4 regions of the Alkalihalophilus lindianensis genome follow, and region 2 is predicted to be linked to each of the others. Evidence: riboswitches for the same ligand, from Rfam matches in the RefSeq annotation. Region 2 holds a riboswitch; each other region holds the start of a gene.
The links. Region 2 has a riboswitch for S-adenosylmethionine ahead of RYX56_RS03495 (methionine biosynthesis PLP-dependent protein). Riboswitches for the same ligand answer to the same signal wherever they lie in the genome.
Positions count from the first base shown of each region.

Region 1 (2,202 bases), 290 kb from region 2:
AGGTCTGGACTGAAATTGGCTGAAGGGTAGGCGATCTTAATTAATCCTGCACTACGTCCCTCTTTGAAGTAACGATTTGTATCCTCGTTTTCAGGTAGAGCCTGAACGTCTACAACTTCCCCTTTATGTTTTTCTAGTTGTTTTTTTTCAAGCGCAGGAAGATGCGTCCAAGAACCAATCGTTAAGCCGAGTGCAATCGATTCAGCTTTTTTGTGGAGATCTCCTTTACGGTCGTGAACAAGATAGGTTGCTGTAATGTGACTCATAGTAAGTTGAGTCCTCCTCTCATCAAATAAAAAGTCCTCTTCAACATTGAAAGAGGACTGAATGGATCATAGAATGTCCTCTTATCTTTCAAGCTTACGCTGTGAGAATTAGCACCTTGAATCAACACGAATGTGTTGAAACAGGTTGCCGGGTTTCATAGGGCTCGTCCCTCCACCTGCTCATAATAAGAGTTTATGGTTGTATGAAATTATCGAAAACGTTGTAATGAATTATGACAGTTGTCGAGAAGTCTGTCAATTGAAAAAATTAATTGTTAGAATCTATTGACAAAAGAATCGATCGCTCGTATCATTACACTCAACCTCTCAAATTTGGAAAAACTTGAGATCAACTACATAGCAACTCTTATCGAGAGCTGGCTGAGGGAATTGGCCCTATGAAGCCCGGCAACCGACCTACTCACCCTATCTATTCGGTGAAAACCTTTAAGGTTTTAAGGCACGGTGCTACATCCAACAGACGGTGCAAGTCACCGGCCTGAAAGATAAGAGGACGGATTCATTCATTCGGCCTCTTTCTTAAACAGAAAGTGGCTTTTCTATTTGATAAAGAGAAAAAGGGGAGAGATGAAAGGTGAAAAGAGTAAATTGGGTTAAAGCATGGGGAGTGACAATTGCTTCGGCAATCTTGTTAGTAGGTTGCGGAAGTGGCGAGGAAGCGAGCCGTGCACAAGAAGATGTCAATCTTGAAGGCGTTCCTGAACGATTTGCTACTGGTGAAGGGTCCAAGGTGAAAGTAATCCGAAAAATTGGCGGGGATGATCATACTGCACAATTCTTAGCAGGTGTAAAAGAAGAAGGAGAATCTATCGGCTTTAATGTCGATATTTTCACTGCAAATGGGGATACAGCTAGGTACCATGATGCCATTTCACAAGCAATAGATGATGATTATGATGGGCTTGTTCTCTCTCATGGGGATGATGCTGCTACTGTTGATGCGGTACAGCGCGCGGTTGATCAAGGAATCGAGGTTGTAACTTTTGATTCGAACGAGGATTTAGAAAACATTGAAGGTGTAACGTTAACTTCTCAAGATGATGAAGAATTAGCTTCTCTTGCTCTTGAACAACTAGTAGAAGACTTTAACGGGGGAGCGAATATCTTATATTTATGGGTGGACGGATTTCCTCCTATGGTTAGAAGAAACAATGTTTATCAAAATGTGTTAAATGAAAACCCTGGCTTAAATGAGCTTGAGAGATTTGGAGTGGCTGCAGAGGACACATCAACTCAAACTCAAAATGCGGTATCAGCTATGTTAAACAAATACCCAGAAGGTGAAATTGATGCAATCTTTGCAACGTGGGATGCCTTTGCGATTGGCGCTGCTCGTGCAATTGAAGAAGCAGGTCGTCATGAAATAAAAATATATGGAATTGATGTTTCGAACGCTGATTTGCAAGTCATGCAGCAGGAAAACAGTGCGTGGGAATACACAGCTGCTGTTGATCCTAAGCTGATTGGGGCTATTAACCTTCGTATTTTAGCGAAAAAATTAGCAGGAGAAGAAACACCACAATTTTATGACTTAGAAGCAACACTGATCTCAAGAGATGACTTAGTTCAAGGTCAAGGAGATGTAAACATGGTTAGTCTTGGAGAGCTTGTTTCAGGTTGGGGTCAATCTGATGAGTTTGAAGAGGACTGGATTAAAACGTTAAAGAACCATCATGAATAAACAGGTGATTGTATGAATCTACAAATGAATAATATTTCAATTGAATTTCCAGGTGTGAAAGCTCTTAATGATGCCTATTTTGAAGCGGAGACTGGAACAGCTCATGCTCTAATAGGTGCCAATGGAGCTGGAAAGTCCACACTTATGAAAGTGCTATCAGGTGTCTATACTCATCACTCGGGTCAAGTCTATCTAGACGGAAAAGAAGTGACTATCCGCTCACCTAGAGATGCA
Region 1 is NZ_JAWJBA010000001.1:914,768-916,969, reverse strand. It holds gene RYX56_RS04920 (2,3-diketo-5-methylthiopentyl-1-phosphate enolase) at 1-266, opposite strand, end outside; SAM riboswitch class I at 345-458, opposite strand; SAM riboswitch class I at 631-779, shown strand; gene RYX56_RS04915 (sugar ABC transporter substrate-binding protein) at 862-1,968, shown strand; gene RYX56_RS04910 (sugar ABC transporter ATP-binding protein) at 1,981-2,202, shown strand, end outside.
Region 1: it holds a riboswitch for S-adenosylmethionine, as region 2 does, so the genes downstream of both, RYX56_RS04915 (sugar ABC transporter substrate-binding protein) here and RYX56_RS03495 (methionine biosynthesis PLP-dependent protein) in region 2, are expected to answer to the same signal.

Region 2 (2,202 bases):
TCGAACCTCTTCTGGAATATCGGCATGTGTTTGTGTAGCAGGATACGTCATTAAACTCTCTACGCCCCCTAAACTTTCGGCAAAAGAGATCAGTTTCAACTGCTGTAAAAACGGATTGACCCATTGTTCATCCTGAATTCTAAATGAGACCATTCCCCCTCGACCTGGGTATAACACATCCGTTACACATTCACTTTTTTGTAAATAACGGACGATTTCCTTCGCATTTTGCTCGTGTTTTTCCATTCTAAGCGCAAGTGTTTTCATCCCCCGAATTAATAACCAAGAATCAAATGCACTAAGCGTTGCTCCAATCCCGTTATGGTAGTAGCCAATTCTCTCTGAGAGCTCTTTGCCTTTTGCGACCACAAGACCAGCAATGACATCATTATGTCCACCTAAATACTTAGAAGCGCTATGAACTACAATGTCCGCGCCCTCTACAATAGGCTGCTGGATTAACGGCGTGTAGAAAGTATTGTCTACAATTAATAAAATTTGATGCTTTTTACAAATATCAGCTAAAGAGCGGATACAGGCTTCTTGCATCAAAGGATTAGTAGGTGTTTCTATAAAAATAGCTTTAGTCTTTTCATTGATTGCATCCTCAACAAGGTCGAGCTCTCTTGGGTCTACATAAGAAAATGTTAATCCCCAACGCTTCCAACCTTCTTCAAACAAGCGATACGTTCCACCATAAAGGTCTTTTGTAGCTAAAATCTCATCTCCCATTTCAAATAAAGAAAAGACAGTTTGAATGGCAGCCATCCCAGAGCTACAAGCAAATCCACGATCTCCTTCTTCAAGAGAGGCAATAGCTTGTTCCACCACTTCACGTGTTGGGTTACCCGTTCTAGCATAATCATATCCTGTTGATTCCCCAATACCTGTATGTCTGTATGCTGTTGATAAATAGATAGGCGTATTAACTGTACCTGTATGTTCTTTTCCTCTATTCCCAATTTGAACGACGTCAGTTGCATGTTTCTCTTTTGTCATGTTCTCTCCTCCTAATACCAGTACCTAAATAAAAAGACACCTCAACTTATAAAATAAGAAGAAGGTGTCCATTCACTCATTGGCTTCTTCTTATCTTTCAAGCCTACGCTTGATGGAATTAGCACCTGACCTCTTCAAAAAGGCTGGTTGCTGAGACTTCTTCGGGCCATTCCCTCCGTCTCTCTTGATAAGAATTATATGTTTTATGAAATTTCGAAATAAACTTTTTACGTTGAACTAAAATTACAACAATTCAAAAGATTTTGCAAGTCTTTTTTAAGATTCAGGGGTTGCGTCAACTTTCAAATCATCATTATTTCCACACACACATTGCTTAAATCCTGTTTCATATTCCCCTTCATCATTCTGTTTGCCACGCAAAATATACTTCTCTCCGCACTTCGGGCAACGAATGACTATACGATAACGTTCTCCGACCATCTTTCATTCCCCTTTCAAATTTAATGATCAAGCTTATTAGCCCATTTTACCTTATTTAGAGCCAAGATCCAAAGTCCAATCATAAATGGCACTAAACCAATCAGAAAATACATACCAAACGTCAGTAAAATAAAGTCATATAACCCATGTAATACAACAGGAGTTACTAAAGAAAGCATTAAAAACCACTTTCGTTTTGATGCTTCCATTTTTGCTCGTCCAATATAATAACCCATTATGACTCCATATAGTGCATGACTGGATACAGGTAATAAAGCCCGAGCTACAGCAGTTTCGAGTCCATGAGCAAGCATGTAAAATACATTTTCCATTGATGCAAATCCAAGAGATAAAGATACGCCATAGACAATTCCATCATATCTCCGTGTCATCTGCCCATATTGATAAGCAAAAAAATAAAGCATAAACCATTTAAAGAATTCTTCAAAAAACCCATATAAGACAAAAGCCTTAAGTAAATCTCTTTCAAAAAAGCCCTCTACGGTAAATGCGTACTGCAATACCATAACAGGAAAAACAAGGATAAGTCCAATAATAAAGGTTCGAAAAACTAAGGCATTTACGGTTGATTCATAATCATTTCTCAAATAAAAATATGATAATAACGCCATTGCTGGTGCGATCGCGGCTGTCAATATGGCAAACAATTTAAAGCCTACCTTTCTTATCCTGTGCACACATTGATTTTTCATTCAAGTAAAATAATTCACATGGTGAGTGAGGTATGAAAAATATGTTAAA
Region 2 is NZ_JAWJBA010000001.1:625,681-627,882, reverse strand. It holds gene RYX56_RS03495 (methionine biosynthesis PLP-dependent protein) at 1-999, opposite strand, end outside; SAM riboswitch class I at 1,087-1,193, opposite strand; gene RYX56_RS03490 (hypothetical protein) at 1,276-1,440, opposite strand; gene prsW (glutamic-type intramembrane protease PrsW) at 1,461-2,108, opposite strand.

Region 3 (2,202 bases), on a different contig from region 2:
ATGAGGTTTTCTCCTTTTCTAATAAGCTGAAGTTGAAGTGAATAGTTTCATTGTAAAATATTTCTAATGAGCGAACAAGGGGTTCGTTCATTAAAAGTACTGAGCCTTCTTCTTTTGATGATCGGCCCTTTTCATGTAAACTAATGAATAAATACTAGTAAAGGGTTGATGATGATGCAAAATGATTCAATACGGTTACTTCAAAGCCATCGCTCTATCCGATCATTTACAAATGAAAAGGTGAGCCAAGAGCAAATCGAGAATATTGTAGAATCAGGTAGATGGGCACCAACCTCTCATCATGTTCAAGCGTATAGTATCGTTGTGATTCAAGACCAAAAGAAAAAAGACAAGCTAGCAGAGTTAGTCGGAAATCAAGCATATGTTGCACAATGTCCTGTCTTCTTTGTCATTTGTGCAGATTTTAGTCGCTTGAAAAAAGCAAGTGAGCTTCATCAGAAAAGTTTTGAAGTTAGTGGAATTGAGCAAGTTCTTGTTGGTGCTGTGGACGCGGCGCTTGTTGCTGAAAATATGTTAGTGGCTGCAAGGTCCTATGAACTCGGTGGAGTGATGATTGGTGGCATTCGTAACCTGCCAGATGAAGTAAGTGAGTTACTTTCTCTACCAGATTATACGTTCCCGGTGATGGGGTTATGTGTAGGACAGCCTAATCAAGATCCTACCCAAAAGCCAAGATTACCTGAAGCGGCTTCTGTGCATTATGAAACGTATAACCATGAGCAAATTGATGCAGCCCTAGAAAAATATGATCAAGAAATGAAACGTTACTACACAGATCGAACAAGCGGAAAACGTGTGACTACATGGAGTGAAATGATGTCAGCGCATTTTTCAACACCAAAGCGAGCTCATCTAGATACATTTTTAAAGAAGCAAGGATTTTTATATTCTAGCAACAAAGATTGACAAATCGTTAACAATTCTGTAAACTCTCATTCATAAAGAGTAATTACATAATGTGTAGCGCTTTCATAGGGCGTTAGACAAAAATGAATAATCATCACTTATCAAGAGAGACCGAGGGAACAGGCCCGACGACGTCCAGCAACCGCCATTTGGAAAGGTGCTCCTTCCTGCAGAATCTTGTATTCTGAGAGATAAGCGAATTGTCTTATTCGGACAAGAGCCTTTTTCAGAATTTGAAAAGGGCTCTTTTTTTATTGAGAGATAGAATGATAGAGGTGAGAGAGATGAAAACGTTTGAACAATCTGAGGCAATGAAACGATTGCCCAGTCAATTTTTCGCGAAGCTAGTGAAAAAAGTAAATGAAATTAGTAGTAAGCATGATGATGTGATTAATCTAGGACAAGGCAATCCGGACCAGCCAACACCTACTCACATTGTTGATAAATTAAAAGAAGCGGCCGAAAATCCTGTTCATCATAAATATGCACCATTTGCGGGTCACTCCTTTTTAAAGGAAGCGGTTGCCGACTATTATTACAGAGAGTACGGGGTAGAAATTGATCCTGCGAATGAAGTTGCTGTACTCGGCGGGGCCAAAACAGGGCTTATTGAATTAAGCCAGTGCTTGTTGAATCCAGAAGATCTGGCTCTTGTTCCTGATCCAGGTTATCCAGATTATTGGTCAGGCGTAGAGTTAAGTGGGGCAAGCATGCATATGATGCCTTTATTAGAAGAATTGGGCTTCCACCCAGATTTCTCAAAGCTTAGCGAGGATACATTAAAGAAAGCAAAATTGATGTTCTTGAATTATCCAAATAACCCAACAGGAGCTGTTGCGACGCCGACGCTCTTTCAAGATGCCATTGAAATTGGACAAAGACATGATATTTGTATTGTTCACGATTTTGCCTACGGCGCCATTGGTTTTGATGGAGTAAAGCCTCTGAGTTTCTTGCAGTTAAAAGGGGCAAAAGATGTCGGTGTAGAAGTAATGACTTTATCTAAGTCTTACAATATGGCAGGGTGGCGTGTGGGCTTTGTTGTTGGAAACAAAAGCGTCGTTCGCGCGATTGAACAGCTACAAGATCATCTTTTCTGCAGTATATTTGGTGGGATTCAAGAGGCGGCTGCTCATGCATTGCTTTCTGATCAACAATGTGTGACTGATCTTGTTGCTACCTATGAATCACGTCGTAAGGCATTAGTAGAGGCAGCACTCAAAGCAGGTTGGGAAGTGGAAGCACCACGTGGGTCTTTCTTTGCTTGGTTCCCTG
Region 3 is NZ_JAWJBA010000007.1:53,924-56,125, forward strand. It holds gene RYX56_RS17670 (DUF418 domain-containing protein) at 1-2, opposite strand, end outside; gene nfsA (oxygen-insensitive NADPH nitroreductase) at 169-927, shown strand; SAM riboswitch class I at 1,023-1,125, shown strand; gene RYX56_RS17680 (pyridoxal phosphate-dependent aminotransferase) at 1,212-2,202, shown strand, end outside.
Region 3: it holds a riboswitch for S-adenosylmethionine, as region 2 does, so the genes downstream of both, RYX56_RS17680 (pyridoxal phosphate-dependent aminotransferase) here and RYX56_RS03495 (methionine biosynthesis PLP-dependent protein) in region 2, are expected to answer to the same signal.

Region 4 (2,202 bases), on a different contig from region 2:
TCCTTGAACAATATTAACTTCAACATCGAACGTACGGATAAGCTGAGTAATCAATGGACTCTCTGCTTCTTCCCCAACAAATGTTAATTGCACAATGTGTCCTTCTGGGTGATCAGCCAACATTTGCTTAATCGCATCCGTCGTTTCCTCAGGTTCCGTAATCTGTTTCACAAACTCTTTTGTCATTTCTTCTTTTGGCTTACGGAAAACATCAAGCACTGGACCTTGCTCAACGACTTTTCCAGCCTCCATTACAGCAACTTGATGACAAATTTTGCGGATGACATGCATTTCATGCGTGATGAGAACGATCGTTAATCCTAACTTCTCATTAATATCTACAAGCAAGTCCAAAATCGAATCAGTTGTCTTTGGATCAAGAGCTGATGTTGCTTCATCACAAAGTAAAACTTTCGGATTGTTTGCAAGAGCTCTTGCAATCCCAACACGCTGCTTTTGACCACCACTTAATTGCGATGGATAGCTATCTCCGCGTCCTTTTAAACCGACTAGTTCGATTAATTCATTGACACGCTTTTCACGTTCACGCTTTGCTACTCCTGCTATCTCCAAAGGAAAAGCAATATTATCGCGAACAGTACGAGACCAAAGTAAGTTAAAGTGTTGGAATATCATGCCGATCTCCTGACGTGCTCGTCTTAGCTCCTTTGTTGATAGAGCCGATAGCTTTTTACCGGCTACAGTAACGTCTCCCTCGGTCGGTCTTTCTAACATATTTAACATACGAATCAACGTACTTTTACCTGCACCACTATATCCAATGACCCCAAAAATCTCACCTTCAGCAATCGTTAAATCCACACCGTCAACTGCGTGAACCGGGCCATTTTTCGTTTCGAATCGTTTACGAATCGATTGTAACGAAATCATATTTAATCCCTACTTTCCTTCTATCCTTTCAATTCTACTCACCTCAATTAGTAGAATTGAAAGACGTTGATGCTCATCTATTCAGTGACAATTTGCCCTGTTGTCGTTCAAAAAATAACCATAAAAAAACCCTTCTGTTTTAAGATGAACAGAAAGGTGTATGTTAGATATCCTCTGTCTCATCTATCAAAGCTTATGCTTTGCAGGAATTAGCACCTTCTAAATCAAGCGTTGATTTAGTGGTTGCTGGGTTTCATCGGGCCAGTCCCTCCACCTCTCTGGATAAGAGATATAAAGTTGTTGTTTGCTTTTGCATGAGTGCATCATAGCATGGCGGATTTTTTGCTGTCAACGATTTTATGCTGAAAGATGAGATGAAGATTTTTCCGTTGCTTTTTTCTCTCTAAATACAAGGAAGAAATAGATCGAACCAATCAGATAAAGACTAGCCGTAATCGTAAACACGTAGGCATAACCATAGTAAGAACCATAGATCATAACAAGCGTGGTCGACACCGGTCCCATAACAGCCCACCCTAATTGAAAGACCATTTGCCCTACTGAATTCGCAAGACCTTTCATGGAATCATCGACTTTTCTCATCATTAAAGCCATTTGAATCGGATTCCCCGCATTCATTAACGCTTGCCTAAATAAAAATCCGATCACAGCGAGCCAGAGCACTTCTGTATAAGCCGTCAGGAGGAGAAACGGAAGGGATGAGAGCTGCAGAATCACTACAGCTTTCACTTCACCTACTTTTCGTACTACGGTTGGGCCGATCATTAAAGCGATCGCCGTCATCGCTTGACCTAAAGATAAGATAATGCCCACCACTGAATAACTTACGTCAAATCGATCTGTAAAATATAAGTTCAAATAAGGAATGACTAGACCAGACCCAAAACCAATTAATAAATTGGCTACGGCGAAAAGTCCAATAACCTTTAGACTTGAGCGATGGGTCGTAAACAATTTACCAAGAGAGCTAGCCCCTGTTTTCTGTTTGCGCACCTTTTGTTCCTCGCGAATCTTTATAATTGGGATTAAGGCGAGGAAAAATAAGCAAGCTCCAAACAGCAAGGTGATTCGCACACTCGTCAACATTGTTAATCCAAATACAGTATGAAAGAGGTCGGATAGCGTCCCACCAAGTGTATTCCCAATGACATTAGCAACCATAATAAGCGCAAAGTTAAAGCTAAATAGATGCACTCGCTCTTTTTCCGAGGAATTCTCAGCAAGCAAAGGGATAGAGGATACTTGAATAAAGGCCATAAACAATCCCGTCATAAAAGCTGTCGCAAGTAA
Region 4 is NZ_JAWJBA010000002.1:104,130-106,331, forward strand. It holds gene RYX56_RS07290 (methionine ABC transporter ATP-binding protein) at 1-891, opposite strand, end outside; SAM riboswitch class I at 1,068-1,180, opposite strand; gene RYX56_RS07295 (MFS transporter) at 1,249-2,202, opposite strand, start outside.
Region 4: it holds a riboswitch for S-adenosylmethionine, as region 2 does, so the genes downstream of both, RYX56_RS07290 (methionine ABC transporter ATP-binding protein) here and RYX56_RS03495 (methionine biosynthesis PLP-dependent protein) in region 2, are expected to answer to the same signal.